One region of the Thioalkalivibrio sp. ALJ1 genome, then DNA from elsewhere that is predicted to be linked to it. Evidence: predicted binding sites of a transcription regulator. Region 1 holds the regulator's gene; each other region holds the start of a gene.
What was found. Region 1 encodes sigma-54, which starts transcription at its own class of promoters, with help from an activator protein. Its sites were predicted from a motif close to TGGCANGNTNCNTGCTT; they were not measured.
Positions count from the first base shown of each region.

Region 2: the regulator sigma-54 is predicted to act here: its motif matches at 2,043-2,059, upstream of F462_RS13785 (PEP-CTERM sorting domain-containing protein).
Region 3: the regulator sigma-54 is predicted to act here: its motif matches at 3,935-3,951, upstream of F462_RS06785 (THxN family PEP-CTERM protein).
Region 4: the regulator sigma-54 is predicted to act here: its motif matches at 3,673-3,689, upstream of glnL (nitrogen regulation protein NR(II)).

Region 1 is NZ_KN050684.1:1,258,664-1,265,886, reverse strand. Features, by position in the region: gene F462_RS08235 (NAD-dependent epimerase/dehydratase family protein) at 1-54, shown strand, start outside; gene F462_RS08230 (calcium/sodium antiporter) at 112-1,089, shown strand; gene F462_RS08225 (KpsF/GutQ family sugar-phosphate isomerase) at 1,086-2,063, shown strand; gene F462_RS08220 (KdsC family phosphatase) at 2,063-2,602, shown strand; gene lptC (LPS export ABC transporter periplasmic protein LptC) at 2,599-3,180, shown strand; gene lptA (lipopolysaccharide transport periplasmic protein LptA) at 3,161-3,691, shown strand; gene lptB (LPS export ABC transporter ATP-binding protein) at 3,688-4,455, shown strand; gene F462_RS08200 (RNA polymerase factor sigma-54) at 4,544-6,025, shown strand; gene hpf (ribosome hibernation-promoting factor, HPF/YfiA family) at 6,043-6,381, shown strand; gene F462_RS08190 (PTS sugar transporter subunit IIA) at 6,385-6,852, shown strand; gene hprK (HPr(Ser) kinase/phosphatase) at 6,913-7,223, shown strand, end outside.
Region 2 is NZ_KN050684.1:896,787-904,009, reverse strand. Features, by position in the region: gene F462_RS06580 (efflux RND transporter permease subunit) at 1-289, shown strand, start outside; gene F462_RS13785 (PEP-CTERM sorting domain-containing protein) at 1,026-1,997, opposite strand; gene prsT (XrtA/PEP-CTERM system TPR-repeat protein PrsT) at 2,199-4,988, opposite strand; gene prsR (PEP-CTERM-box response regulator transcription factor) at 4,985-6,331, opposite strand; gene prsK (XrtA/PEP-CTERM system histidine kinase PrsK) at 6,337-7,223, opposite strand, start outside.
Region 3 is NZ_KN050684.1:952,463-959,685, reverse strand. Features, by position in the region: gene F462_RS06800 (glycosyltransferase family 39 protein) at 176-1,696, opposite strand; partial or broken gene F462_RS06795 (IS3 family transposase) at 1,759-2,929, opposite strand; gene F462_RS06785 (THxN family PEP-CTERM protein) at 3,073-3,882, opposite strand; gene F462_RS06780 (hypothetical protein) at 4,355-4,975, shown strand; gene F462_RS06775 (polysaccharide deacetylase family protein) at 5,132-6,097, shown strand; gene F462_RS06770 (putative O-glycosylation ligase, exosortase A system-associated) at 6,134-7,223, shown strand, end outside.
Region 4 is NZ_KN050684.1:712,195-719,417, reverse strand. Features, by position in the region: gene polA (DNA polymerase I) at 1-647, opposite strand, end outside; gene F462_RS05675 (LOG family protein) at 777-1,502, shown strand; gene F462_RS05670 (DUF2782 domain-containing protein) at 1,502-1,897, shown strand; gene F462_RS05665 (protein kinase family protein) at 1,897-2,751, shown strand; gene F462_RS05660 (DUF4124 domain-containing protein) at 2,862-3,518, shown strand; gene glnL (nitrogen regulation protein NR(II)) at 3,701-4,801, shown strand; gene ntrC (nitrogen regulation protein NR(I)) at 4,801-6,237, shown strand; gene F462_RS05645 (dihydroorotate dehydrogenase) at 6,492-7,223, opposite strand, start outside.

The DNA of each region.
Region 1 (7,223 bases):
GGCTGGACACCACAAGTGACCACCGCCGAGTGCCTGAAACGCCTGCGCGACTGACCCTCCACCCGATCCGCTACAATTGCCAGCCCCGTCTCTGCCGGACCCGATTTGTCCATGACCCTCCCCCTGATCGCCATCATTATGGGTCTAATCCTGCTGACCTGGAGCGCCGACCGCTTCGTGTTCGGCGCCTCGACGTTCGCGCACGGGGTCGGGGTCAGTCCGCTGATTATCGGTCTAACCATCGTCGCCTTCGGCACCTCGGCGCCCGAGATCGTGGTCTCGGTGCTCGCCAGTCTGCAGGGCAACCCAGGGCTGGCGGTGGGCAACGCAATCGGCTCGAACATCGCCAACATCGGGCTGGTACTGGGGGCCGCCGCAGTAATCGCGCCACTTGCGATCGGGCGTGGCATGGTGCGGCGCGAGTTGCCGATCCTCCTGCTGGTCAGCTTCGGCGTCCTGCTCCTGCTGATTGACGGGGAACTGCGGCGACTGGAAGGCTTCGCCCTGCTCGCCGGCCTGGTCGCATTCACCATCTGGATGGCACTGAGCGCCCGACGCGCACAAAAAACCGTCGGAGAGGACACCCCTGAGGTGGTGCGCGGCATGGTCGAGACGATCCCGGACAGCAACCGCCTCGGCCCGGCGATCGCCTGGCTGGTGTTCGGCTTGCTTCTGTTGCTGGCCAGCAGCCAGGCCCTGGTCTGGGGCGCCGTCGAGGTCGCCGAACAACTCGGTGTCAGCGACCTGGTGATCGGTCTGACCATCGTCGCCGTGGGCACCAGCCTGCCGGAGCTAGCCACCTCCGTCGTGGCCGCCTTCCGCCGCGAGGCGGGGCTGGCGATCGGGAATGTGGTCGGCTCCAACCTGTTCAATCTACTGGCCGTGCTGGCCGTTCCGGCCCTGATCGCGCCGCTGACAATCGACGCCGACGTACTTGCACGCGACTATCCGGTCATGTTGGCCTTGACGGCCGCCCTGTTCCTGATCGCCGTGGGCCGCCGCGGGCAGATCCTGCGCTGGCAGGGCGCCCTTCTCCTCGTCGCCTTCGCAAGCTACCTTGTCTATTTGGGAATTACGGCAACCGTATGAACTTCAACCCCGAGACCACCCGCAACCTCGCGTTGGCCGTCCTCAACGACGAGGCTGATGCCGTGCGCAACCTGACCGGGCGTATCGACGAGCACTTTCTCGAGGCCTGCCGCCACATCCTCGCGTGCAAGGGCCGCGTGATCGTCACCGGCATGGGCAAGTCCGGGCACATCGGCAGCAAGCTAGCCGCAACGCTGGCCTCCACCGGGACGCCGGCCTTCTTCGTGCACCCCGGCGAGGCCAGTCACGGCGATCTCGGCATGATCACTCGCGAGGATGTGGTCATCGCGCTATCGAACTCGGGCGAGACCGACGAACTCCTCACCATCCTGCCGCTGATCCGGCGCCTGGATGCCCCCCTAATCGCGATGACCGGCAACCCCGGCTCACGCCTGAGCATCGACGCCACGGTACACCTGGATGTCAGCGTAGATCGCGAGGCCTGCCCGCTGGGCCTGGCCCCGACCTCCAGCACCACCGCGGCATTGGCGATGGGCGACGCCCTGGCCGTTGCGGTGCTCGACGCCCGTGGCTTCACCGCCAACGACTTTGCCCGCTCCCACCCCGGCGGCCGCCTCGGTCGACGCCTGCTGGTCCATGTGACCGACATCATGCATACCGGCAACGCGATCCCGCGAGTCACCCCGGACGTCCCGCTCAAGGATGCCCTGTTCGAGATCACCCGCAAGGGCCTGGGCCTGGTCATCGTGGTCACCGATGACGATCGCATCCGGGGCGTGTTCACCGACGGCGACCTGCGCCGCACCCTGGACGCCGGGCACAGCCTGGACAGCCTGACCATCGGCGAGGCCATGACCGCCGGCGGCCATACCGCGCGCCCCGGCTGGCTGGCGGTAGAGGCCCTGGAGGCAATGGAAAGCCGACGCATCAATGCCCTGCCCGTGGCCGACCAGGACCAGCGTCTGGTTGGCGTAATCAACATGCACGACCTTCTGCGCGCCGGGGTGGCCTGATGAATCGCGCCGCAGAGCCCCTGACCACGCGCCAGCAGGCCGTACGCCTGCTGATCCTGGACGTGGACGGCGTACTCACCGACGGCAGCCTGTTCCTGGGCGACGCCGGCGAGCAGTACAAGGCTTTCAACAGTCGCGATGGCCATGGGATCCGCCTGGCCCTGGATGCCGGCATCGAGATCGCCATCCTGACCGGGCGCATCTCAGGCGTAGTCGAGCACCGCATGCGCGACCTCGGCGTAGAGCACCTGATTCAGGGCCGACGCGACAAGGGAGAGGCCCTGCACGAGCTTCTGCAGCGCACCGGCCACGCCCCCGCCGAGGCGGCCTTTATGGGCGACGACATCGTTGATCTTCCAGCGATGCAGCGAGTCGGACTCGGAATTGCCGTCGGGGATGCCCATCCACTGGTGCGCCAGCACGCCCAGTGGGTCACCGAGGCCCATGGCGGACGCGGGGCGGTACGCGAGGCCTGCGAGGGCCTGTTGGCGGCCCAGGGGCGGCTGGATGCATTGCTCGATACCTACCTGAACGGATGAGCACCCGGTATCGCAATCTGTTCATCGGGTGCACGGCCCTGGTCGGACTAGCCGCCACCCCGCTGGCACAGGCCGAACTGGCTCCGCCCGAGGGTGAGGTCACGCTGGAGATCGATGGCTTCACGCTGCATGCGACCGGCGACGACGGCGAGCTGACCCACCGCCTGCGCGGATCGCGCCTGCGCGAGTTCGGCCGCGACGGCCCGCAGTGGGTGGACGAACCGGACCTTGACCTGTTTGCCGAAGGCGACATCGAATGGCGCTGGACCGCGCCCGCCGCCCTGCACCAACCTGCCGACGCCACCCTGGACCTGGTTGGCCCCACCCAGGGCGTTCAGCCGGCGCGCGGCGATCGCGTGGAGACCATCATCGACTCGCGGGATGTCCGTGTCGCCACGGACACCATGGTGGCCACGTCCGATGCACTCTCGACGCTGAATCAGCCAGGCCTCTTCCAACGCGGGACCGGCCTGCGCGTGGACTCGCAAGCGGATACCATAGAGCTGTTACATGCCGTGTACTCGCTCTACAGCGAGACGAGCGAGGAGGATTCCACGCATGACCCCGAGACTGAGTAGCCCGCAGCGCCTCCCGGCCATCTTCGGGGCGGGATTCCTGCTGCTGTTTCTCCTGGCCAGTCCGGTGTTGGCCCAGCAGGGCTCGGGCTCGTCGTTGCCGGTCGAGATCACGGCCGACCGCGCGGAGATGGACGAACGCAAGGGCCTGGGGACCTACACCGGCGACGTGGTCGTGATCCGTGGCGACATGACCCTGGAGGCCGACAAGGTCTACGTACGTACCCGTGATCGCCGCCCCTACGAAATGGAGGCCCACGGGGAACCCGCGCGCCTGGAGTCCCCGGATCCCGAGACCGGCGAAATGCGCATCGCCACCGCCCTGCGCATCGACTACCTGCTGAACGAGGACCGCATGATCCTTACCGATCAGGCGCACGTAATCACGACCAACGAAGAGGCACGCGGAAAACGCATTACCTACGACCTGGCAACGGACGTGATCGAGGCCGAGCGCGGCGACGGTGACAGCGAACGCGTGCGCATCACCATCCAGCCGCGCGACGACGAATGAACACCACTGCCAGCCAACCGGCGACCGCAGGCGCGCCCCACGACCGCCTGATCGGACGTGAACTGACCAAACGCTATGGCAAGCGCACCGTCCTCGACCAGGTCGACGTCGATCTGGCTCCCGGCGAGGTCGTCGGCCTGCTGGGCCCGAACGGTGCGGGCAAGACCACCTGCTTCTACAGCCTGGTCGGACTGATCCGCCCCAACGCCGGACGCATTACCCTGGGCGAGCGCGACATCACCCGCGCCCCGATCCATGTGCGGGCCCGCGCCGGCCTGGGCTATCTACCGCAGGAGGCCTCGATCTTCCGACGCCTGAGCGTTTGGGACAACCTGCAGGCAGTGCTGGAACTTCGCCCCGGACTGGACCGCCATGAACGCCGGCGCATCGGCGACGCCCTGATCGAGGAGTTCCAGCTAGAGACCGTGCGCCACAGCCCCGGCATTTCGCTATCCGGTGGTGAACGTCGGCGGGCCGAGATCGCCCGCGCCCTGGCCGGCGATCCCCAATTCATCTGCCTGGACGAACCCTTTGCCGGGGTGGATCCGATCTCGGTGGGGGACATCCAGGCCGTCATCGAACACCTTGCCCGCCGCGGAATCGGGGTACTGATCTCCGATCACAACGTCCGCGAGACCCTCGGCATCTGCCACAGGGCCTATATTCTTAGCGAGGGGCGCCTGCTGGCCGCCGGGACACCCGACGAGTTGCTCGCCGACCCTCAGGTTCGCCGAGTCTATCTCGGCGAGAATTTCCGCCTGTGATTCCGACGCACACGTCGCGCGGCCAGTGCACAAACCACGAGGCAGGCTTTAAGATTTCACGTATGGTCACCTTCGACCCGACACCACAATGCTGAAACCCGGCCTCAATCTACAGCTGGGTCAGACGCTCACCATGACCCCGCAACTGCAGCAGGCGATCCGTCTGTTGCAGTTGTCCACGCTTGAGTTGCAGGTGGAAATCCAGCAGGCGCTGGAGAGCAACCCCATGCTCGAACAGGTGGAGGACGAGGACGCCGATCCGAATACCGAGCGCCTCGACCAAGAGGGCGAACTGGTGGAAGGCGACCGCATGGAGGCCACCACCACCAGCGACGACGTCATCCCCGAGGAGCTGACGACCGACAGCCGCTGGGACGACATCTACGAGCCACCGACCGCCCCCAAGGGCCTGGACGACCGCGACCCGCTGGAGAACACCAGCGACGACGGCGGCGAGGGCCTGCAGGACCACCTCCTGTGGCAGCTGCACCTGAGCCATCTGACCCCGCGCGACCAGCGCATCGGCGCGGCCTTGATTGACGCGATCAGCCCTGACGGCTATCTCGAAGGCGACCTCGAGACCCTGGCCGAGACCATTAACCGTGGCGAGGAAGAACCCGTCGGGGTCGACGAGGTCGAAGCCGTGCTGCACTGGATCCAGCAATGCGACCCGCTGGGCGTGGGCGCCCGTAACCTGCGTGAATGTCTGGAGATTCAGCTACGCGAGCTCGCCCCGGATGCCCCGGCCCGGGAGGCCGCGCGCGCCATCCTGGAGCACGGCATGGACAGCCTGGGCAAGCGCGACTACAAGGCGCTGCAAAGCCAGTCCGGCGTACGCGACCCGGACGAGCTGGCACGCGCACTGGATCTGATCCGCACCCTGAACCCGCGTCCTGGCGCCCAGATCAGTACGGCCACCTCGGAATACGTAGTCCCGGATGTCTATGTGCGCCACACGGTCGATGGCTGGAGAGTGGAGCTGAACCCGGAGATCGCCCCGCGCATCCGCATCAACGACCTCTATGCCGGCATGGTGCGTCAGGTCTCGGACGCCCGCGACAGCGCCTTCATGCGCGATCAACTGCAGGAAGCGCGCTGGTTCCTCAAGAGCCTGCACAGTCGCAACGACACCCTGCTCCGAGTCGCCGAGGCGATCGTGCTCCGCCAGCAGGGCTTTCTCGAACATGGCGAGGTTGCGATGCAGCCGCTGATCCTCCGCGACATCGCCGAGATCCTGGAGATGCACGAGTCGACCATCTCACGCGTGACCACACAGAAATTCATGCACACCCCGCGCGGGGTCTTCGAGTTCAAGTACTTCTTTTCCAGCCACGTCGGTACCAACGATGGCGGTGAGTGTTCGGCCACCGCCATCCGTGCCATGATTCGGGAATTGATCGGCGACGAGCCTGCGAACAAGCCGCTGAGCGATGCCCGGCTCGCCCAGATCCTCTCGGATCGAGGCATTAACGTGGCACGCCGTACCGTGGCCAAATACCGTGAGGCCATGCATATCCCCTCATCCAGCGAACGTCGGCAGATGGCTTCCATGCCCACCGGCAGCAAGTAACCCAAGGAGACCCAACCATGCAGATCAATCTGACCGGCCACCATGTCGACCTGACCGACGCCCTGCGCGAATACGTCAACGAGAAGTTCGCGAAGCTGGAGCGCCACTTTGACAAAGTCATCGACGTCCACGTCGTGCTGACCCATGAGAAGAATCAGAGTCAGCACAACAAGGCCGAGGCCAATCTCCAGGTTAGCGGTAACCATATCCATGCCGAGGCCTCCCACGACGATATGTACGCAGCCATCGACGGCCTGATCGACAAGGTTGACCGTCAGCTGATCAAGCACAAGGAAAAGGTCAAGGATCACCACCGCGCCGAGGGTGCCCAGCGCAACCGCGAGCAGGCCTCCTGATCCATGACCATTGCCGAGCTGATCACCGCCGACCGCATAGGTCTGGAGCCCGAGTGTTCCAGCCAGAAACGGGCCCTCGAGACACTGGCGGAGCTCCTCGCCGCCGGCGGTGACGCCGAGGGGCCGGCCAGCAGCGCGATCTTCGAGGCCCTGTCCGCCCGCGAGAAGCTGGGCTCCACTGGCCTGGGGCATGGCGTCGCCATCCCTCACGGCCGGCTGCCCGATCTTGCGACTCCGCGCGTGGCCGTGCTGCGCCTGAAGCAGGGTGTCGACTTTGACGCAATGGATCACGAGCCGGTCGATATCCTGATCGCCCTGCTCGTCCCGGAAGCCGCGACCAACGATCACCTCAACCTGCTTGCCCAGCTCGCACGCGGCCTGTCCCAGCCGGACACGATTGCCGCCCTGCGCCGAGCCGGCGATGCGTCGGCTCTGGAGCAGGAACTCGTGGGCCGCTTCAGCGAGGGCTAGGCCCTTGCAGACGGTCTACCCATACGTCGACCAGCGGGAGGCCGGCCCACGCCGGAGGCCATGAACGAGGCATTAGGGGAAGGCGGAATCGCCCGGGACATCACCGTGGAAAGCCTGATCCAGGCGATGGGCAACCGTCTGGATCTGCGCTTTGTGCATGGTGAACACGCGGCCGCCGACCGCAAACTGGTGGGCGAGGATGGCGACGACCTGCCCCTGGCCGGGCACCTCAACCTGATCCGACCCAACCGCATCCAGGTCATCGGAGACTTCGAATCCCGCTACATCTCCAGCCTCAGTGACCGCCAGTGCAATGACCTGATCCTGGAGATGGCCCGCACCGGAACCACGGCTGTGATCTTCGCCGAAGA
Region 2 (7,223 bases), 360 kb from region 1:
CGACACCATCCACCTGCTGCACGGCTACCTCCAACGGCGCAGGTCCGGTAGTAACGTGGCCTGGGCGCTCGCGCGGACCTTCAGGCGCACGGGCCGGGCCGTCACCGCAACAACGATCGTACTGGTCGGTCAGTTCATACTTCTGGCGCTATCTGACTTCCAGCCCACCGCAGCCTTCGGTCTGCTAACCGCCTTCGGGCTCATAGCAGCGCTCATCTTCGACCTGCTGGTCTTGCCCGCCTTGCTCGTCCTGAGCCACCGCCTGGGTCAACGCTTCGCCCGTACCTGAAACCGCGGCACATCCCGTACCAAGGCCAAGTGCCGTTCACCACGGAGGGCACGGAGAAGGGCCAGGTCAAGGGCGAGGGCATTTAACAGGGAGAGGGGGGGCAGAAGGAAAGATGATGATTGGTTGGGCCTGGGTATATCCGGCGGATGAGAGGCGTGACCCGACCGGGGGTACCCAAACGATGGTGCATTTATATGCCCCGCGGCGTTCGCGGAGCCGTGCGAGTCCTGGACTGGCTGGTTCGATAACGGTGCTCGGGATACCGGAGCCGGAGGGGTCTGCGGTGTGACTGGATGAATAGCTGAGGGAAAACCGTGTCCTGCAGAATTCGTTCGGATCCAAGGTCCGAAGGCTTTCGCGATCGGTTGGTCCAGCCTCCCAGAAGGCAACGTGTCTTACCTCACCCCGCAGGGTGACGCTTCTCTGCACCGGCAGCCGCTTCGTCTCGTCCTCCACCAAACCGGCCCGGTGCCAAGCCGACTTATTCAGAAATTTTTACAGGGCCTCAGGCGCTCGCTCGAGTCCGATCGAACGAAAGCCCACGCACGACCACACTCCACATCAGAACCCTTCTGTGCTTCCCATCTTCCTGTTAGACGTCCCCGCCCTTGACCTGGCCTTCTCTGTGTTGCCCGTGTTGTCTGTGTTCTCTGTGGTGCAGATATAAAAAAGCCCCCATCCGGGGACGGGGGCTTGGAAAGATCTTCCCTCAGGGGGCGGGGAAGATCGTCCAGGGTCAGGCGCTCAGGCCACCTTTGGGGGTGCGGCGACGGGTCGCCATGAAGCCAAGGAACAGCAGGCCGGTACCCAGCAGGATCAGCATACCCGGCTCCGGCACTTGGTAGCGGATCGTTGCGTTGCCGGTCGTCTGGCGTACCAGCGAGGGATTACCTTGAGCATCGGTGATCAGGGTCAGATCATCCGCATCCGGAAGCCCACCACCCACATTGGTGTCCAGGAACCAGCTCACCGGGATTGAGGCACCGATATCTTCGCTCCAGAGCTCATAGAAGCTCTTGCCAGTGCCCACGTCAACGAACATGTTCTGGATGAAGCTTTCGTTCGGGTCACCTTCCCCAAGGAAGCTGTAATCGACTTCACCGAACAGATTGAAGTCACCAGCGACCAGTGCGGAACCGGTCAAGTTCATGGTCAGCACCTGAATGCGGTCATTGGTGCCGCCTTGCTCGAAGTAGATGTTGAAGTAGCCGCTGTCGTAGGCAACGCCCGTATCGGTCAGCGAGCCTTCAATGTAGTAGTCGAAGCTCAGGCCCCACACGCTTGAGTTCGAACCCGCCCAATTGTTGGCGACAAAACCGTTCTCGCCATCGATGGTGACGGGGTTGTCAAATTCGAGCCCGGTGACATTGACATCTCCCGGAACTCCCGGATGCCGATAGTTGGTCGGCGCGGTCTGGTGAGAACTCGGATTGGCGGTGCCGACAACGGATGCGAAACCGCGGGCATCCATCTCCGATTGGATGTTGGTATCCATCACGCCGCCAGACAGCTCGCCTGTTTCGGGATTGGCGTCGTAGAAGGAGGTGTAAAGGGTGTTGTTAGCACCCAGCGCGCCGATATCGGCGGTTCGGGTCTCGCCACTGCCGTCGAAATCCTGCCCCAATTCGATGTAGAACGGGGCGGCCGCGGCAGTGCTCGACATGGCGAAGCCGAGCGCAGCAGTCAATAGAAAGCTTTTGTAGTTCATCGTCATGATCCTTTAGCGATGCCCATGGTGGACTCACGCAATGTGAAGCAGGGACCGTGCCACTTTTGGATTTCTGATTTTTAATACTTACCTAACAGTAAGTTACCGAAACGCCGGCGTACCTGCGGGGCCGCCCTGAGTCGCGAATTCAGGAAGACTGTAAAGTCGTTCGACAGCACGCGCGGCTCCTGCAACCAAGGGTTATCCCAGCTCGTCCAGTAACGACTGGGCTTCGTCTCGTTCCGGGAATGCGCCGCCATCCGCGAGCACGCTCTGCAACAGCTCACGGGCACCTTCGGAGTCTCCGGCGGCATGGCGGGCGCGGGCGAGGTTGTACCCGATGCCCGGGGTGCTGGAGGCATCGGCATAAGCACCCTCCAGAACATCGCGGGCACCATCCGGATCGCCGCTGTAAAGAAGAACGACACCCAAGGTGTCCAGCACGGCCGGGTCTGTCGGCGCGAGGTCGGCTGCCCGCCGGGCATATTCGAGCGCCTCGTCGGTTGCATCCTCACGCAGCAGCCAGGCAAGGTTGTTCATTGCCACGACATCGTTCTCGCGCTGGGCCAGTACGGTGCGATAGGTCTCGCGCGCCGCGTCGTTCGCGCCCAACGTGACCTGGGTCGAGCCGACCAGATGGCGTGCCCCTAGGTCTTCCGGATGATCGGTCAGCCAGGCTTCGAGTTCCTGCAGACTTTCTTCCGCCATGTCCCCACGCATACGGGCCTGATGGCGTTCGATGACCCACTGGCGGGTGGACTGACGCTCCAGGGCTTCGGTGTACCGGGCTGCGGCGGCCGCGTGATTTCCCTCACGCGCCAAGAGCCAGGCATCGCGGGCGATGACATCCGCGCGCTCGCCATCGGCTTGCAGCAAAGGTTCCAGAGCCTCGCGAGCCTCTTCGGTGCGATCCGCCAGCGCCAGCTGATGCACTAGGGCCTGCCGAGCCGCAGCATGCTCAGCGTCCTGCTCCAACACCCCGCGCAGGGCTTCGATCGAACCCGCCCCGTTGCCCGTAGCCGCAAGGACGCGAGCAAGCCGGAACCGGAAGTCGACATTCTCCGGGCGCAGTTCAACGAGTCGCTGTAACGGAGGCAGGGCCTCCGCAGACTGCCCAAGGCGCTCGCGGACATCCGCCATGGCAAACAGCACCTCGGGTTCGTCCGGGTGACGCTCCAGGGCAGCCTCCAACGTGCTAATCACGTCCTCGGGGCGATCCTGCGACATGTGCAGCCGCGCCAACATCAGGTGCGGCTGTACTTGATCCGGGTGATGCCGGATCGCACCTTCCAGCCAGCCCCGGGCCGTTTCATCATCGCCGCCGGCAATGGCCATTCCGGCAAGGCGCATTGCCGAGGCCGAGTGGCCAGGAACCGCCTCCTGGAGGTCTTCGAACACTTCCCGGGCCGCACGCTGGTTACCCAAACGCAGCTCCAAAGAACCCAGATTCATGGCGAGGCTGACGCTGTCCGGTGCGGCCTGCAGGCCTTCCTGGAACGCGAGACGCGCCTCGTCGATCCGTTCCAGACCCAAAAGGGCTGCGCCCTGGATGTTGTACCCCTGGGCCATTCCCGGGTCCTCGCTGATCATCTCCTCAGCGATACGCAAGGCATCGGAATACCGACCCTGCCCCAAATGATCCAGGGCTCGGGCTTCACGGTCCGACTCCGGATCGGCTTCCAGCAGTTCGCGGGCCTCGGCATCATCCCCTCGTTCGAGGAGTGCACGTGCCAACATACGACGCATTTCGGGTGAATCCTGGCCTTGCTCCAGAGATGTACGAAGGAACTCGACACCACGATCCGGCTGTTCGGAGTCGAGGTACAGGGCGGCCAGCATGGAACCTAACGAGGGGATCAGCTCAGGATGCCGCTCCAAGGCATCTTCCAACCGGTTACGGGCGGCGGCCGGGTTATCCTGCTCCATGTGAAGGCGCGCCCACAACCGATAGGTCATCGCCGTGCCTTCGCCCAGCGCGCCGTGCCGCTGCAACTGGTGTTCCGCCTGACCGAAGTTGCCGTTCTCCAGGTGCACCGCAGCCAGGTAAGGCATCGCGGGACGATAGTTCCTATGAGCGGATAGCGCCTCTTCGAGGTAAGGCTGCGCGGCATCGAACCGTTCTTGCTGAAAGTGCACAAGGCCCTGCAGGAAGTGCCCGCCTGGGTGCCCCGGGGCACCCTCCCGCAAGAACTCCGCGTCGCGCGAGGCATCGTCAAATCGCTCCAGCTCCAGGAGAGTGAGCCCCCGCTTGAGACGGTCCGCGATTTGCGCCGGACGCAGATCCAAAGCCCGGTCGTACCCGGAAAGTGCCCCCTCGACATCGCCTTCCCAGCGAGCCACGTCACCGATCAGGGTCCAGGCCGGAGCCAGCGCTGGATCAGTGTCGGTTGCTCGCTGGGCGGACGCTCGGGCCGCGTCTGCGTTGCCCTCGCGAAAAGCGATGCGAGCCTCGGCCAGGTGAACCAGCGCCAAATCCGGCGCCTGCTCTCGAGCTTTATCCAACCGCTCCAATGCCTCCTCCATCTGCCCCTGCTGGATATGCGCAAGGGCTCGATAACTTAGAAACTCGGCGGCATCCCGCTGCGATAACTCCCCAGGCGTGGGCAGTTCGAGGATGTCGGGCAGACGGTCCAACTGGAAATACGTGCGCGCCAGGGGCAGCATCAACGCCTCGGACGAGTCCTGTCGGAAGGCCCGTTCCAAATGCGAAACGGCCCCGCTGTACTGTCCATCGGCAAGATAGGCTCGGCCTAGTGCGGCCCGAGTGCCGGTGCGATCCTCCAATCGCAATGCGTTGCGGTATTCGATAATCGCCGAGGAATAATCGCCGGCATCCATATGTTGTTCAGCGCGATCGAGGTAGTCCGCCTCACTTGCGCTGCCGAAGCTATCGCAGCCGGCGGCCAGTAAGAGCGCCAGGGCCAGAATCACCGACATCCCGGCGCGGCGTAAGCCGGCTCCGGGGAAATAGTGCAGATTGGCGCCAGTCATCGTGTGTCCCTCAATCCAAGTTTATCGAGCAGGCTGTAGAGCGTAGGGCGGGTAACGCCCAACAGATCGGCGGCCTGGGCAATGTTCTGGTTGCTGCGGGCCATGGCCCGCAGGATCGCGTCGCGCTCCGCGCTGTCGCGGATCTCGCGCAGACGGGGCGATGGAGCCACCGTGTCCAAGTGGTCCAGTCCCAGGTCACGCGCTGTGATCATGGGACCATCAGCCATGATCACAGCGCGGCGGATTACGTTTTCCATCTCCCGAACGTTACCCGGCCAGTCGTAGGTTTCGATGGCGTCGGTGGCATCGCGCGTGAACCCCTTTTGGTTCCTTTTCTGTTCCCGGGAAAAGCGGTCCAGCAGGGCATGGGCGATCAGGCTCGGGTCCCCCTGGCGCTCGTTGAGCGGGGGGATGGTGACCGTGATCTCGCTGATTCGGTAATAGAGATCTTCGCGGAAGGTACCGTCCCGAATCAGTGACTGCAGGTCCTGATTGGTGGCTGCAACAATGCGTACGTCGACAGGGATTTCAGCGCGCCCACCCAGGCGTTCCACCTTGCGCTCCTGCAAAAATCGCAACAGCTTGGCCTGCAAGCTCTGCGGCAGATCGCCAATCTCGTCGAGGAACAGAGTTCCGTTATTGGCGTGCTCGATCTTGCCAATGGTCTGCCGGGTCGCCCCGGTAAAGGCGCCCTTCTCGTAACCGAACAGCTCACTCTCGAGAAGATTCTCGGGGATTGCAGCGCAGTTGATCGCTACAAACCGCTCCTTGGCGCGGTCACTCAGATCATGCAGCGCACGGGCCAGGACCTCCTTGCCGGTCCCACTACTGCCCAACAACAGGACGGTCGCATCCGAAGGAGCCACCCGTTCTACCATTCGGCAGACCTCCAGCATGCCCGGGTCGGCCGTCACCAGACCTGACAACGGGCTACGGGAGTTGCGGGACAGCGCGCGATTTTCGGCTTCCAGCTCGAACAGCTGGGCAGCCCGGTCCACGATCATACGCAACAGGTCGGATTCCACCGGCTTGATGTAAAAATCGTACGCGCCCAGCGAGACAGCCTTAAGCGCATTGGCGCGATCATCGTTGCCGGTGACAACGATCACCTTGGTCTCCGGTGCGGCAGTCAGAATCTCCTGCAGCAGCTCCAGTCCCTCGGATGCATTGGCCGGGTCCGGCGGCAGTCCGAGATCCAGGGTCACCAAGGGGGGCCCATGGCGGCGGATCTGGGTCATCGCGTTCGCACGATCTTCGGCTTCCAGGACCTCGTAGCCATCGAAACACCAGCGCAACTGGCTACGCAAACCCTCGTCGTCCTCGACGATCAACAATTTTGTCAACGAGCTCACGCCTCCTCCGCCTTCAAGATCTGTTCGTCCACCAGGCCGGACCCACGCAGGGGTAGGCGCAGGGTGAAGCGAGTGCCCTCCCCGGTAACACTCGACACATCAATGCGACCGCCCATAGCGACAATGCGATCACGCGCCTCGTATAGGCCGATCCCCATCCCTGCATTCCCCTTGGTGGTTTGGAATGGGCGGAACAGGCGGTGCTTGAGAAAGTTCTGATCCATGCCCTCACCGTTATCCTCTACCAGAACCATCGCCCAGGGTCCCTCCGTGTAGAGCCTGAGCGTGATACGGCCGTGATCGTCGGTGGCCTCCTGCGCGTTACGCACCAGATGCATCAGTACATTGCGCAGGGCATCGTGATCAGCCATCACAGCGACTTTATCTTGCGCTTCCAGCACTGGCTCCGGACGCAGGTCGGCGCTGGCACGCACAACTTCCTCCAGCAAGGGCGCCAGATCCACCGAGCGTTTGGGGGCACTGGGGCCCGGCTGGACCTGGCGCAGCTGCAGCTGGGTGCGTTCAAGCCGTTCACGTGCATTGGCAACCGTCCGGAACGCATCACGGACAAAATCGGGATTTCCGGCATGCCGCTCGGCATTCGAGCAGACCAGCGACAACTGGGCCGAGACGTTCTTCAAATCGTGCACCAGAAACGCGGCCAGACGGTGGAATGCCTCGAATTGGCGGGCTTCCAGTAGTGCCTCGTCGGTCTGAACCAGCGCGACATACACCGCAAGCTGACGTCCCGCCGTCTTAAGCAGGTCACGTTCTTCCCATTCGATCTTGCGCGGCGCCCGAGGTCGCGCCAACACGGTAAAGCCCTGAAGGGTATCGCCCTTTAATAGAGGCACGACCGCCCAATGACGAGGATTGTCGAGAA
Region 3 (7,223 bases), 310 kb from region 1:
CAACGAGCGGCCGAGCCCCCGCTTTCAATCGTTTGCGGGGTTGGCACCCCAGGTTCCCCGATCCTGCGTTGCCGCCCTTGCCGGTAGAACCACTACCGGCTGCGCACCGCGCCTGGTCTCGGAAAACCTGGGGTGCCAACGCGAATGCGTACATTAACCAGTGTTTCCTCAGGCTTCAGTCCTCCGGGTCGGGCGGTCCGATGAAGGCAAACTCGGCGACGCCAACGCCGCGAAAGTCCTCTGTCCGACGCAGCACATAGCCTTCCCCCTGCAACGCCTCACCTGCCGGGCCTGCTTGATTCCCAACAACCCAGATACTGGATCGTCCCAGCATGGTTTCATCCACGCCCGGGCCTGTGTAGATGCGGCTTTCCCCAGCGGCAATCGAACGGCCTTCCGCGGCTAACCCAATCCGTTCAAGCCACGGGTCACCCAGCCGGTCATAAATCCGGCGCCACTGCTCGCTGGTTGGTTCACCCTGAATTCGAGTGATGGAACCCCATCGCGGCCCAATCCAGTACCGCTTCACCGCCCAGGCCGAGACGAAATCCGGTGCCCATACGATGTCACCTGGCGCCAGGTGACTCTGGACAAACTCGACTGCAGCGGGATAACGGTGGGACTTTTCCACCAAACTTGCGTTCCAGACGGCTAGGACGACCAGCAGCATCGTCATCAGCAGCGCGGGCGCGGATGCAGCCCCTCGCAGGCGGGTCATTCTCGCAAGAACATCGCCCAGCCGTGCCAGTGCCACAGCGCCCCCGAGCACCAGGAACGGCGTTAGCGGATACAACGCCCGCAAATGCCAGACCGGTCGCACGAAATAACTCACAGCGAGCAGGAGAAGGATCGGAAACAGAACGTAGGCGACGAACATCCAGCGCAGAGACGACCACCAGGCCCCCAGGATACTTCCCGCCAGGAGGAGCACGCCCAGCACCAACAATGCAGGGTGCTGCATGGCCGCTTGATCCAAGAGCAGGCGTGTCAGTGTGCCGACGACAACCGCCCCGTCCGGGAGCGTCATGTGGCCAACCGACCGGATCATACTGTTGAGCACCGCCGGGAGCACAGCGACCGCTACCAGCCCCTGCACCAGAATCCACCCGCGCATTGTCACCCGATGCGCTGTCGTCTGCCTCCAGAGCAACAACGAAAACACGGCCGCCGCTACAGGGATCAGCACACCGGTCGCATGGGAGTAGGCAGCCGCCACTCCGGCCAGGGCCAGCATCCAGGCGCCGGCACGTGCAGCGGGTCCGTGAGAAAACCAGAGGAGTGCGCCCCAGGACGACAGTAGCGCCAGAGCCATCAACATGGGATACATGCGAAGGTCTTGGGCCGTTACGACGGCAGCGGGGACCACCAGCATCAGAAACAATGCAATCCACGCCTCGCGCTCCCCCAGACACTGCCGTGCGACCTGCCAGGCCATCACTGCCGCCGCCAGCCCCCACGCCGCAGAGTTCAGCCGCAGCCACGTATCTCCGGCATCCACCCTGGCCCACAGCCACAACTGCAGGTAATAGAGCGGAGGGTGCAGATCAAAGCGCAGCGGTCCCAGCAACGCTTCATACAGGGTTCCGGATGCAAAGGTCGCTCCGTAGATCTCGTCGTACCAAAACCAACTCTCAACCGGCAACGAAATGCGGAAGGCAAGCCCACCAACGAGCACGCCGAGGACCGTCAGCGCCATCGGCAAACGGGGTTGTCGTACGAAAGGGCCTTCCCGTTTCATTCACAAGCTCCGTGTAGTGGTCAAGTGATTTTGGACACCTCGATCGGTGTTTCGGCTGCCCATTTTCGCTCGTAGGCGTTGGGCGACAGATAGCCCAGGGTCGAGTGCCTTCGGCGCTCGTTGTAGAAGCCAACGATGTAGTGGTGATGTCTCGGGTAGCCTCACCGTGGTTGGCGTAGTCCCGTCGCCAGACCCGCTCCATCTTCAGGTTCAGGAAGAAGCGCTCGGCCACCGCATTGTCCCAGCAGTTGCCCCGCCGGCTCATGCTGGCCCGGGCGCCGTGTTGTACCAGCAGACGCCGCCAGGCGTCGCTGGTGTACTGACAGCCCTGGTCAGAGTGCACCAGCAGCCCCGGTTCGGGCTGCCGGCTCTGCAGCGCCATGCGCAGGGCACTGCAGGCCAACTCGGCATCCATCCGACGGGCCATGGACCAGCCCACTACCTTGCGGTGGAACAGGTCCAGCACCGCCGCCAGATACGTCCAGCCGGTACGGGTCCGGATGTAGGTGATGTCTGTCACCCAGGCCTCGTTCGGACACGAGGGCTGGAACTGCCGGTCCAGGTGGTTCGCCACCACCGGCGCGGTCTCATCCCGTTGGGTGGTGACCACGAACGCCCGCTTCCAGACCGGCCGCAGCCCCTGTTCCCGCATCAGACGGCGGACCCGGTAGCGGCCAACCGCAACGCCATCAGAGCGCAGCGCCGCCTGCACACGGCGGCTGCCGTAGGTCCACTCCGACTGCTCGAACGCCTCCTTGACCCAGGGCCCCAGCGCACAAGGCGGCTGTGGCCGCCGGCAGCGCTGTCGCGCCGCGTAGTAGCTCGACCGATTGACCTCCAGAAGATCGCAGACCCGCTGTACCGAAGCCTTCTCCGCCAGGGCCGTGATGCAGCAATGCATCACTTCAGTTCCCGGGCGAAGAAGGCCGAGGCCTTTTTTAGGATGGCCTTGTCCTCCCGCAGCCGGCGGTTCTCTTCCTCCAGCTCGCGGATCCGCCGTTGCTCCGGCGTCAGGGGCCGACCATCACCGGCTTCCCCAGCACGATCCGCCTTGAGCTGCTCGACCCAGCGCCGAACGGCCGTCTCGCCAACCCCGGTGTCTCGCACCACTTGCGAAACACCCTGGCCCTCGTCCACCACCATCCGGGCCACCCGAAGCTTGTACTCCGGATCAAAACGCCTGCGTCCCATATCCTCTCCTCGATCAGATCCCAATCATTCCACCGATCGAGGTGTCCACCAAAATTAGACCAGCACACCGATGATGGGAATACACCACCCAAATGAAAAGGGGAGCACAAGGCTCCCCTTCACATTAGGCAGTACGGTATCGTTCAGACCTTGTTGCGACGCCGTGCCACCGCCCCCAGGGCCAGCAGGCCAGTGCCGAACAATGCGAGCATAGCCGGGTTGGGCACCTGTACTGCTTCGATCCCGAAGCCGAAGTTCACTGTAGTGACCTTGAATTCCGGCGTAGTCAAACCGAAGCATCCGGGACCCTCCCCAGCTGCCGCACAGGTCGCGTCATCCAGGAACCCCAGACCATCCGCCACGACGCTGGTGTTGTACGTGACCCCTTCCAGCGTAAACGTCTGCTGCAAGGCTTCGAAGTTGACGATAAAAATATCGTCACAGTTATTCACGACAGGGAAGCCGCAATTGGCGACGTTGGGGGTCTCCGTAAACGTCGTCGAAAACGCCAGTTCGAGGGGCTGTAGAGATGCGCCGCCGGTGACCGGCGGATCCACGGGCGTCAGGATCAGATTGGTCAGCAACGTCGCGGTGTTCAGCGTGGCGAAATTGGCCGAGATCTCACTGTTGAAGTGAGTGATACCTACAGTGGTTACAGAGTCTCCCGTATTGATTGCCCCGTTTGCTGGCGAATCAATGATTTGTAGCCCGCTTCGGTTCGTGTTCACACTAGGGTCGACGCTGCCGCTCGCACTCCCCCAGCTCAAACGCTCGGAAGTCACCTCCCGGAAGCCCGTCCCTGACGTGAAGGTCGGCTCATCCGAGCCCGCGATGATCCACTCCAGCGAAACGCTGTAATCCCAGGTATTTACGAATGCAGCGCTTGCGGGCGCTGCGGCGAAGGTCATGGCGGCTGCAACCGCCAGGCTCACTGCCTTGGTCTTGGTGCGCATATTGGCTCTCCTGCCCAGTCAATTCCGGCTTGTACCGGCTCCACTGCACGGATTGCACAAAACGGGCCATAATTCTAATTATTTGAAATTAAATAGATTTCCAGACCCCATCCCGTCTTCGAGTTCGCAAAATGTAAAATCCCCGGACAACCCACTCACGCCGAACAGCCTTGTGGACTCCGGTATCGGTATCGAGCGGAAAGGCCGTAAGATCATCGCAAAGCATTTCCACTCACGCCGGAGCCATCCAGTGTCGCCAACATCGGATCTTGTGCACCACGGGAGGAGAACGCTGCGTCCACTGGGCGTCGAGCACGCGCTCTACGCATACGGCCGGTTGAAGGGGTGGTACAAGCTTGGCCGTCCACTGCGACACCGGATGCCCACTGAAACAGCAATCGAACGGCTCAGGGAAAAGCAGCTCGTATTCTCGCTAAGTGCCGGGCGCACAGGGTCGGAGTATCTGACTCGCTTGATGGCCTTGATGCCGGACACCGCCAGCTTTCACGAGCCGGAGCCTGCCTTTCAGCGTCAGATGCGGCCGGCGCTCCGCAACCCGGAACTCGCCCGAAAGTTCCTTACCGACTACAAGCCTCCGGCCCGTGCGATGGTGGATAAAGGCACCATCGTCGAAACAAGCCACCTGTTCAGCAAGGGGTTCGTAGAACCGCTGTTGGACCTCGGCCTCGTGCCCTCGGTCGTGAACCTCCATCGCGATGCGCGCGCCGTCGCGCTGAGCTATCTCACCCGGCACACAATTCCGGCACGAACGCGATACGGCTGGGCGTTCCTGCTACAGCCGGACGATCCCGGCGTGCTCCCCATCGCCGGCTGGCAGGACCTTTCCGACTATCAGCTCTGTTTCTGGTACGCACTGGAGACCGAGCGGCGGATCGATTTCTACAGCCGCATGCTCCGGGATCGGGGCGCCCTCGTCGTCGACACCTCCGCCCAGGCACTCAATGCTCAGGACGAATTCGTTCGCGTAGGGCGCCTGCTCAAACCGGGTATGGAAGATACCGAAGGGGCCGCATACTCAAGGCGCATACCGAGCTGTCAGGCAAACGGCACAATGCCAACCCCCGCGAAATAGAGGAACGAATCGATTTTGAACGCGAGGAGGTGGTGGTCCACGAACGCGTCCAGCAGGCAGACGTGAATCAACCGTAAGGAGGGCCCTGGGAGCGCGCTGGTTTTCGCTAGAGCCAGGGCATAACGTGGTCGGCACTCCCTAGCATGGTCTACGGCAATGCGTGGACTCCCGACCGCAATCCAGATGCTCTGGCCTTTGATCCAACCCGGAAAAAGGCTTTCGATCCTGCTGTACCACCAGGTATTGCCGGAGCCCGACCCGCTCAAGCCGGATGACCCGGATATCGCCACCTTCGACTGGCAGATGGATCTGCTCGCCCGACATTCCAGCGTGCTGCCGCTTTCCGAAGCGCTGGAACGGCTCAAAGCCGGAACCCTGCCACCGCGGGCCACCGCCATCACCTTTGACGACGGCTATGCCGATAACCGGCTGCATGCGCTTCCGGTGCTGCAGCGCCACGGGCTGCCGGCCACCTTCTTCATAGCAGCGGGCTATCTGAACGGCGGACGGATGTTCAACGACACGCTGATCGAGGCGATCCGGCGGGCGCCAGACGGCGAGCTGGACCTCGCCAAGCAAGGGCTCGGAGTGCACAACCTGACGGACGCAGACAGCCGGAAAAACGCAATCCGAACCATTATTCGGGAGATCAAGTGGCTCCCGCGATCCGAGCGGGAAGAGACGGTGCACACCGTCGCCGAACAGATCGGAGCCGATCTACCGGGCGACCTGATGATGACCGATGAACAGGTGCGCGAACTGGCAAACGCCGGCATGACCATCGGCGGGCATACGTTGTCGCATCCCATCCTGGCCCAGGAAGACGAAGCCACCGCAGCCCGGGAGATCAACGAAGGCCGTCAACGGCTTCAGGCAATCACGGGACAACCCGTAGACCTGTTCGCCTACCCGAACGGCAGGCCCCACCAGGATTACACAGCCCGCGACGTCGCACTGGTGCGCAATGCCGGTTTCCGTGCAGCCGTTTCGACCTCCATGGGTAGCGGCGACACTCACTCCGACCGGTTCCAGCTCCCCCGCTTTACGCCCTGGTCACGCAACCCGGCCAAATTTCTCGCGCAGTTGGTGCGAAACACCCGCCATCCGGTTACCGTAGCCTGACACCCTCCGAGTGCGATCCCGGTCGCCGGCACGCCCATGCGCGATATCGTCTTCGCCCTCCTGATCTTCGGCTCGCTGCCCTTCATCCTCTGGCGGCCATGGGTCGGTATCGCCATGTGGTACTGGGTAGGGCTGATGAACCCCCATCGCCTCGCCTGGGGGTTCATCCAGACAATGCCGGTCGCCATGGCGGTCGGGATTGCTACCCTGGTGGCGCTCGTACTGAACAAGGACCGGCGCGCGCTCCCGTTCACGCGGGAAAGCGTGTTGATGATTCTCCTGTTCGGGCACATCACCGCGATCTCTTTGTTCTTCGCCTGGCAGCCCGAGGTCGCCCTTCAGCGCTGGGACACCGTGATGAAGATCATGTTGTTCACGCTGATCGCGCCCATGCTGGTCTTTGGCAAAGTGCGAACCATGGCCGTGCTCGCGGTGATCACGCTTTCCATCGCCTATTTCGGCTTCAAAGGTGGGCCTTACACGCTCGCGAGCGGCTTCGGCGGAATGGTACTCGGACCACCAGGATCATTCATCCGTGGCAATACGGATATCGGTCTGGCACTCGTCATGACCCTCCCGCTGGTGCTGGTGCTCGCACGCCAGGTGTACCAGGGGCGCTTCGAGCTGCCCTTTCACTTTCCGCTTTATGAACGCTTCCACAAGCTGATCGGGCTGGGGCTGTACCTGGGCTTCTGGTTCCACCTGATCTCGATCATCGGCACGCACTCCCGCGGCGCGTGGGTCGCTCTGGCCATCACCTTCCCGCTCATCTTCCTGAAGATGCGTTACAAGGGAACCATGATCGCGACCGGCCTCCTGGCGATTGTTGTGGTCGGCGTTACGGTCCCCGACAAAATCGAGCATCAGATCGACACCCTGATCAACTACGAAGAAGATGCGTCCGCGGGCGGGCGCTTCGATGCGTGGAACGTCTCATGGAATGTGGCGATAGATTACCCCCTCACCGGCTCCGGCATGAGCATCCAGCGTCTGCCCCCCGAGATCTGGCTCAGCTACCTGGATCGCGAGAACCCGGTCGTTAGTGGGCCAATCGCCGTACATAGCATCTACTTCCAGATGCTCGGCGAGCACGGTTTCATTGGGCTCGCTCTGTTCCTGATGCTGC
Region 4 (7,223 bases), 550 kb from region 1:
TCGGCCTGATCCAGGATCGTGTCGAGATCGCCGTACTGTGCAATCCACTTGGCGGCCGTTTTGGGCCCGACCTTCTCCACCCCAGGGATGTTGTCGACCGTGTCGCCCATTAGGCTGAGGTAATCGACGATCTGCTCAGGCGCAACGCCGAACTTTTCCTGCACCCCGTCCGGGTCCAGAGTGACTCCGCTCATGGTGTTGACCAGCGTGACGCGGTCATCGACCAATTGCGCCAGATCCTTGTCGCCGGTGGAGATCACCACGTCGTGGCCGGCCTTTGCCGCCTGGTCGGCTAGGGTGGCGATGACGTCATCGGCCTCGACCCCCTCGACACACAGAAGCGGCAGGCCCATGGCCCGCACGAGTTCGTGCAGGGGCTCGATCTGGGCTGCGAGCTCCTCTGGCATGGGCGGGCGAGTCGCCTTGTATTCCGGGTAGAGGTCGTCACGGAAGGTCTTGCCCTTGGCGTCGAAGACCACCGCCATGTTGTCGGGGCCGTAGTCCGCTCGCAGCTTGCGCAGCATGTTGGCCACGCCGATCATTGCGCCGGTCGGAGCGCCATCCGGTGCGGTCAGGGGGGGCAGCGCATGGAACGCGCGGAACAAATATGACGAACCGTCGACCAGGACGAGGGGCGCTTTCGACATGAAACAGAATCCAGACGGGGGACGCGCGACATTCTACAGGGCTGATCGGGACGCGCCCATTCGTGCAGCCCATTTGTACGGACCCAGGGCGGCCGTTACGCTACGCTCAAAGCCCACCGAGACCCCTGGATGAATAACCGCGAACGTGCCGAACACCCGGGCCTGCGCCCGATCGATGACTCCGCCCTGACCCGAGAAAGCTGGAAGATCTTTCAGATCATGGCGGAGTTTGTGGAGGGCTTTGAGCGCCTCGCGCATATCAAGCCGTCCGTAAGCATTTTCGGCTCGGCCCGTTTTCCGCCGGAGCACCGCTACTATCAGCTGGGCGAGACCGTCGCGCGCCAACTGTCGGATGCCGGATTCGCAGTGGTCAGTGGTGGCGGACCCGGCATCATGGAGGCGGCAAACAAGGGGGCCTTCGCCGGCCGATCGCCCAGCATCGGCCTGAACATCCAGTTGCCACACGAGCAGAGTGCGAACGATTATCAGGACATCGGCCTGGGGTTTCGCCACTTCTTCTCGCGCAAGGTGATGTTCGTCAAGTACGCATCCGCTTACGTGGTACTGCCCGGGGGGTTTGGCACCCTGGACGAGATGGCGGAGATCCTGACCCTCGTGCAAACCGGCAAGACGCGCCGGATCCCGATCGTGCTGGTCGGGAGCGAGTTCTGGAAGGGGTTGCTGGACTGGTTCCAGGACACCCTTGTGGAGCAGGGCACCATCGACCAGGAGGACCTGCAGCTATACTCGCTGGTAGATTCCCCGGAAGACGTGGTGGACGTGATCTTTGAATACTACGAGGCCCGCAGCTTCGAGCCTTCTGCGGAAGAAAAGAAACGACTGATGGAGCTGTGATGATGCCCCTGTCTCGCATGACCCTGTCCCTGACGTTGAGCGCCAGCCTTATGCTGGCGTTTGGGTCGGTGTCGGCGCAGCAAGACCGCGAGTGGGATGACGCCCCGCCGCCGCCGGAACTGGAAGAGGGGGCCGATCCGCCGCCGCCGGTTCTGGATGAACGTGCCCGCGAGCAGCGCTCGCTGGAGGACGCTGACATCATCATCATTGAACGCGATGGTGAAACTCGGCGTGAATATCGCGTGGGCGGCGAACTCGTGATGGTCGAGGTCACCCCGGCGGTGGGTCCGACCTACTATCTGATCGACACCACGGGCGACGGCACTCTTGATGGTCGTCGTAACGAGCTTGACCCCAACTTTATACCCCCGTCCTGGGTGATTTTCCGATGGTAATGAATGATTTCGAGATCCAGGCGTGCAGCGCGCTCACCCGTCTGATACTAAGTGTTGGTCCCGAGGGTGCTGAACTTGAAGGCCGGCCGGTGCAGTGTCTGCGTCTGTCGGACGCTGCGGCGCCAGCGCTCGAAAAGGCGCTCGCCGAGGTGCCGGTTGGCTGCGGACGCGTCGTGGGTCGAGGGATCGACGAGGCCCAGCAGCAGACCGTCCTGGTGCTTGAGCGAGGTCGGTCCCTGCAAGACGCGGTCGCAGACGAAGGCCCCGGGAGTATCGAGGCGCTGGGCGAGCGGGCGGCCGATTGGCAAGGCCGTCACACCGCTGCCGTCCTGCCAGCTGGCGAGGGATACCGCCGCGGCGTGTTGCAGCAGCAGATGCGCGAGCGGGCGGATGCCCTCGTGGCTACGCTCGACGATGGCACGCGCGCGGTCCTGGATGCCGAGTTGCACCATCAGGGACTTTATCGGTTCGAGGATCTGCCCTTGGCCGGGAGCTATTGGCGGTCTGTTCGGGTCTACCCAGAAGGAGCCGGACTCGCAGATCTGGTGGTTCCCCCGGCACCGGTGCCGGCATTCTGGCAGCTGGCACGCATCGCCCTGGCGGTGGCCGTCGATGCCGAAGGTCGGCCGGACGCCACGCGTTATCGCGCGCTGCTAGATGGGTACAACGGGCGACGCCCTCTGACGGCTATTGAGCGCGGGGCGGCCCCCACGATGCTGCGCCTGGCGGCCCTGGATGACTGGCTTGCTGCACTCGAGGGCGGTTCTGGTGGTGACAGGGAGCGGGATCGACTCGCGAACTTGCAGGCCGAGGCCGCTCGTCTGCAAGGCGTATGGATTCGCGCAGCGGCCTGACTCGGGGCAGGTCGCCCTCGGCAGCTGGATACGGATCAGACCGGGGTTCCGGTCGCCGGCCATACCCTGGAGACGGGTCCACGGAGCCGTCGCTACACGGAGGAAAGTCCATGTTCCGCTTCTTTACCCTGCTGGCCTTACCGGTGGCTGCCCTGCTGCTCCCGGCGCTCCTGAGTGCCGATGTCTATCGCTGGACCGACGACCAAGGCAACGTGCACTTTGGCGACCGGCCGCCCGAGGGGAGTGCAAGCGAGTCCGTTGACGTCCGCGAGCCCATGCGCGCGGTTCCGCTGGAGGGCGCGCGCGAGATCCTTGAGCGCCCGGTTCGGCCGCGAGGTCAGCCTGAGGCGGAGGGTGATTATCAACGGGTCGTAATCTCGCGCCCGGAAGACGGCCAGGCTGTGCGGGCTAACGATGGCAACGTGACCGCCGAACTGGACCTGGAACCTGGGCTGGATACTGAGGCCGGCCACCGTGTCGTGTGGTTGCTCGATGGTGAGGCGGCCGGTGAGGGGGCGTCGGCCAGTGCGACCTTCGAGGGCCTGAACCGCGGTGCCTACTCCTTGCAGGCTCGGATCGTGGACGAATCCGGTAACGAATTGGGTGTCAGCGACACGATTGAGTTTAACGTGCTGCGAATGGCCATTCCCCGCAGCCAGCAGCAGCAGCAACGTCCCCAGCAGTTCCCCTCGGGTGGCGCGCCGCAAGCTCCCCAGGCTCCGCAGGCGCCTCGTGCCCCTCAGCCGGTGGCGCCTGGTCCAAACTGACCCGGCATGCGCGCACCTAAGTAGTGCGACTTAAGCCCTATGTTGGTGCTACTATTGCACCAACATAGGGCTTTTTGATTCTGAGGCGGCCGGGACTCGGCAGGTTTCTTTAGTGCGGTCCCCGGCTTCGGCGCTTCGCTAGACGATTCGTCCTTGGCGCGATTCCTGCTTGAGGCCCTTTAATGAACACGTCCTCCGCTAATCTCGACTCGACCGCGCCTCGGTGGTGGGACGATCTCTCCACGGCCGTCCTGGTCACGGATGCGGACCTTTGCCTGCTCAGTATGAACAGTGCTGCGGAGGTTCTGCTCGGGCTCAGCCGCGAACGCATCATCGGGCACCCGCTGGGGCAGTGGCTCAAGCTGGACCGAAACTTGTCCTCGCGCCTGAGCTCGGCATTGACTCTGGATCAGCCTATCACCTTGCGCGCCCGTCAGATGGAGCCCCTGCGCGCCGATCGTTTTCTAGCCGATGTAATCATTACGCCGTTGCACGGCGGCATCAGTGAACGGCCGGGTCAGCTCTTGTTCGAGCTCAATGCGATCGACCGGCACGAGCGCATCAGCCGCGAGGAACAGTTGCAGAAGCAGCAAGCCATTACGCGCGCGGTGACCCGCGGCCTGGCCCACGAGATCAAGAACCCGCTGGGTGGGTTGCGCGGCGCGGCACAGTTACTCGCAAGCGAGCTGGACGACTCGGGCCTCAAGGAATATACCCAGATCATCATCCGCGAGGCTGACCGCTTGCGCAGTCTGGTCGATCGCATGCTGGGGCCGAACAATCTTCCCCGACGCGAGGCGGTCAATCTGCACGAGGTGTTGGAGCACGTGCGGGGCCTGGTCAGCGTGCAGCTGCCGCTGGGATTGAAGATCCGCGGCCACTATGACCCCAGCATCCCGGATGTGCAGGCGGACCGCGACATGCTGGTGCAGGCGATCCTGAATCTGGTGCAGAACGCAGTGCATGCGTTGGAGGATGGTGGCGAAATCACCCTGCGTTCGAGCATCCTGCGTCAATACACGATCTCCGGGAAACGTCACCGCCTGGTGGCCAGGCTCAGTGTTTGCGACAACGGCCCGGGCATCCCCGAGGACATCCGCGAGCGCATCTTCTTTCCGATGGTCACCGGGCGCGCGGCTGGTACCGGACTGGGATTGCCGATCGCCCAGAGTCTGATCCAGCTGCATGACGGACTGATCGAGTGCCGCTCGCGGCCCGGTGCGACCTCGTTCGACATTCTTCTTCCGATCGACTCCCCGAAGGCCCAGGAGGGCAGAGGCTGATGGATCCGACTGTCTGGATCATCGACGACGACGATTCGATTCGCTGGGTGTTGGAGCGAGCCCTGCAGCGTCAGGACATCGCGGTACGTGGTTTCGAGACTGCGGATGCCGCCTGGGCGGCTCTGGACCACGACCCGATGCCGGATACCATTGTGGCGGATATCCGCATGCCGGGGCTGAACGGTCTGGATTTCCTCGCACGCATGCAGACCCGCCCGGATCCGCCGCCGGTCATCATCATGACCGCCTTCTCCGATCTGGAAAGTGCGGTTGGGGCCTATCAGACCGGGGCCTTCGAATACCTCCCCAAGCCGTTCGATGTGGACGAGGCCGTGGCCCTGGTGCAGCGCGCACTCGAGGCGCGTCGCGCCGGGCAGGAGAATGGCGCCAGCGGACCTGAGATCGAGGAAGCCCCGATCATCGGTGAAGCGCCGGCGATGCAGGAGATGTTCCGCGCGATCGGTCGGCTATCTCGCAGCAACATTACTGTGTTGATCAACGGCGAATCCGGTACCGGCAAGGAGCTGGTCGCGCGGGCCCTGCACCAGCACAGCCCGCGTGCCGATCAGCCGCTGATTGCCCTGAACACGGCGGCCATCCCCAAGGATCTACTGGAGAGTGAACTCTTCGGGCACGAACGCGGGGCGTTCACTGGAGCCAACCAGAGCCGCAAGGGACGCTTCGAACAGGCCGATGGCGGCACGCTGTTTCTCGACGAGATCGGCGACATGCCCTTCGACCTGCAGACTCGGCTCCTGCGCGTCCTGTCCGACGGGACGTTTTATCGAGTCGGCGGGCACACTCCACTCCGGGTGGATGTTCGCATCATCGCCGCGACCCATCAGGACCTGGAGGAACGGGTACGTGCCGGGCTATTCCGCGAGGACTTGTTTCACCGCCTGAACGTAATCCGAATCCATGTGCCCTCGCTGCGTGAGCGCCCAGAGGACATCCCGTTGTTGGTGCAGTACTTTATGGCCGAGGTTGCGCAGGAGCTGGGGGTGGAGTCCAAGACCATGCGGCCCGAGGTCGTCGCGGAACTGCAGCGTCTGCCCTGGCCAGGCAATGTCCGTCAGTTGGAGAACACCTGCCGTTGGTTAACGGTCATGGCGTCCGGTCGTGAGGTCCATCTGGACGACCTGCCTGCCGAGCTGCATCACGAAACCGAGACCCGCGCTGACTCGGGCAGTGCCCCGGCCAGCGTTGCCGCCGGGCCGAGGGACTGGACGGCGGAGCTGGCCCAGGTCGCGCGCCAGCACTGGCAGCGCGGCGACCACGACCTGCTCGGCTCGGTCCTGCCACAGCTTGAGCGTACCGTAATCCGCGAGGCCCTGAACGCCACCGGCGGCCATCGCCAGCAGGCCGCGGCCCTGCTCGGCTGGGGGCGCAACACCCTGACCCGCAAGATCCATGAACTCGGCCTCGACGACCACTAGGTTGATTCCACCACGAAGCACACGAAGGCACGAAGAAGGGCCAGGTCAAAAACGGTTCACAGGAAGAAGGGAAGAAGGGAAGGGTTTTTGGCTAAAGGCCGCTGGCCCCTGTCCTGGGGCCTGCCCGGCGGGTTGATCAGTCCAGGGGCAACATTCCCGCGTTCTTCCGTCCTTCCCATCTTCCTGTTAATGCTCTATCGCTTTTGACCTGGCCCTTCTTCGTGCCTTCGTGTGCTTCGTGGTGAAAAAGGCCTTCAGGTGGTGGGGTCCTGCGGCGCGGGTGGGGCGCAGGCGGAGATGGCACCGTTGAGCTCCAGGGTGCCGGTCAGGTCGCGTACGTGGGTGTAGCCGTGGCGGTCCATGTAATCGCTGATGCCGTGCAGAATCTTGGGCAGACATAACGCGTCGTAGAAAAGTCCCGTCCCTACACCCACGGTGCTGGCGCCGGCGATCAGGAATTCCAGGGCATCGGTCGCGTTCATGACGCCGCCCTGCCCGATGATCGGCACGTTGTGCGGGGCGGCGACCTGGTAGACCTGCTGCACCTTCAAAAGCGCGATCGGCTTGATCGCGGGACCCGATAGCCCGCCCTGGTTGTTGCCGATCAAGGCGCGGCGGTTCTCCACATCCACTGCCATCCCCATCAGCGTGTTGATTACCGCGAAGGCATCGGTGCCTGCCTCGATACAGCGTCGCGCATTCTCCGCGATGTCGGTCTGGTTCGGGGACAGCTTGGTGATGATGGGCTTGGACGTCACCGCGCGGCAGGCCTCGACCACTCGTGCCGACATGTCCGGGTCGTTGCCAAAGGCGACCCCGCCTTCCCTCACATTGGGGCAGGAGATGTTGATCTCGATAGCATCAATCGGCGAGTCGTCGAAGCGCCGGGTCACCTCGATGTACTCCTCAATGGTGGAACCGGACACATTGGCGAAGAACCGGGTCTCTTCGAAATCCAGCTGTGGCAGGGTCTGGTCCACCACGTG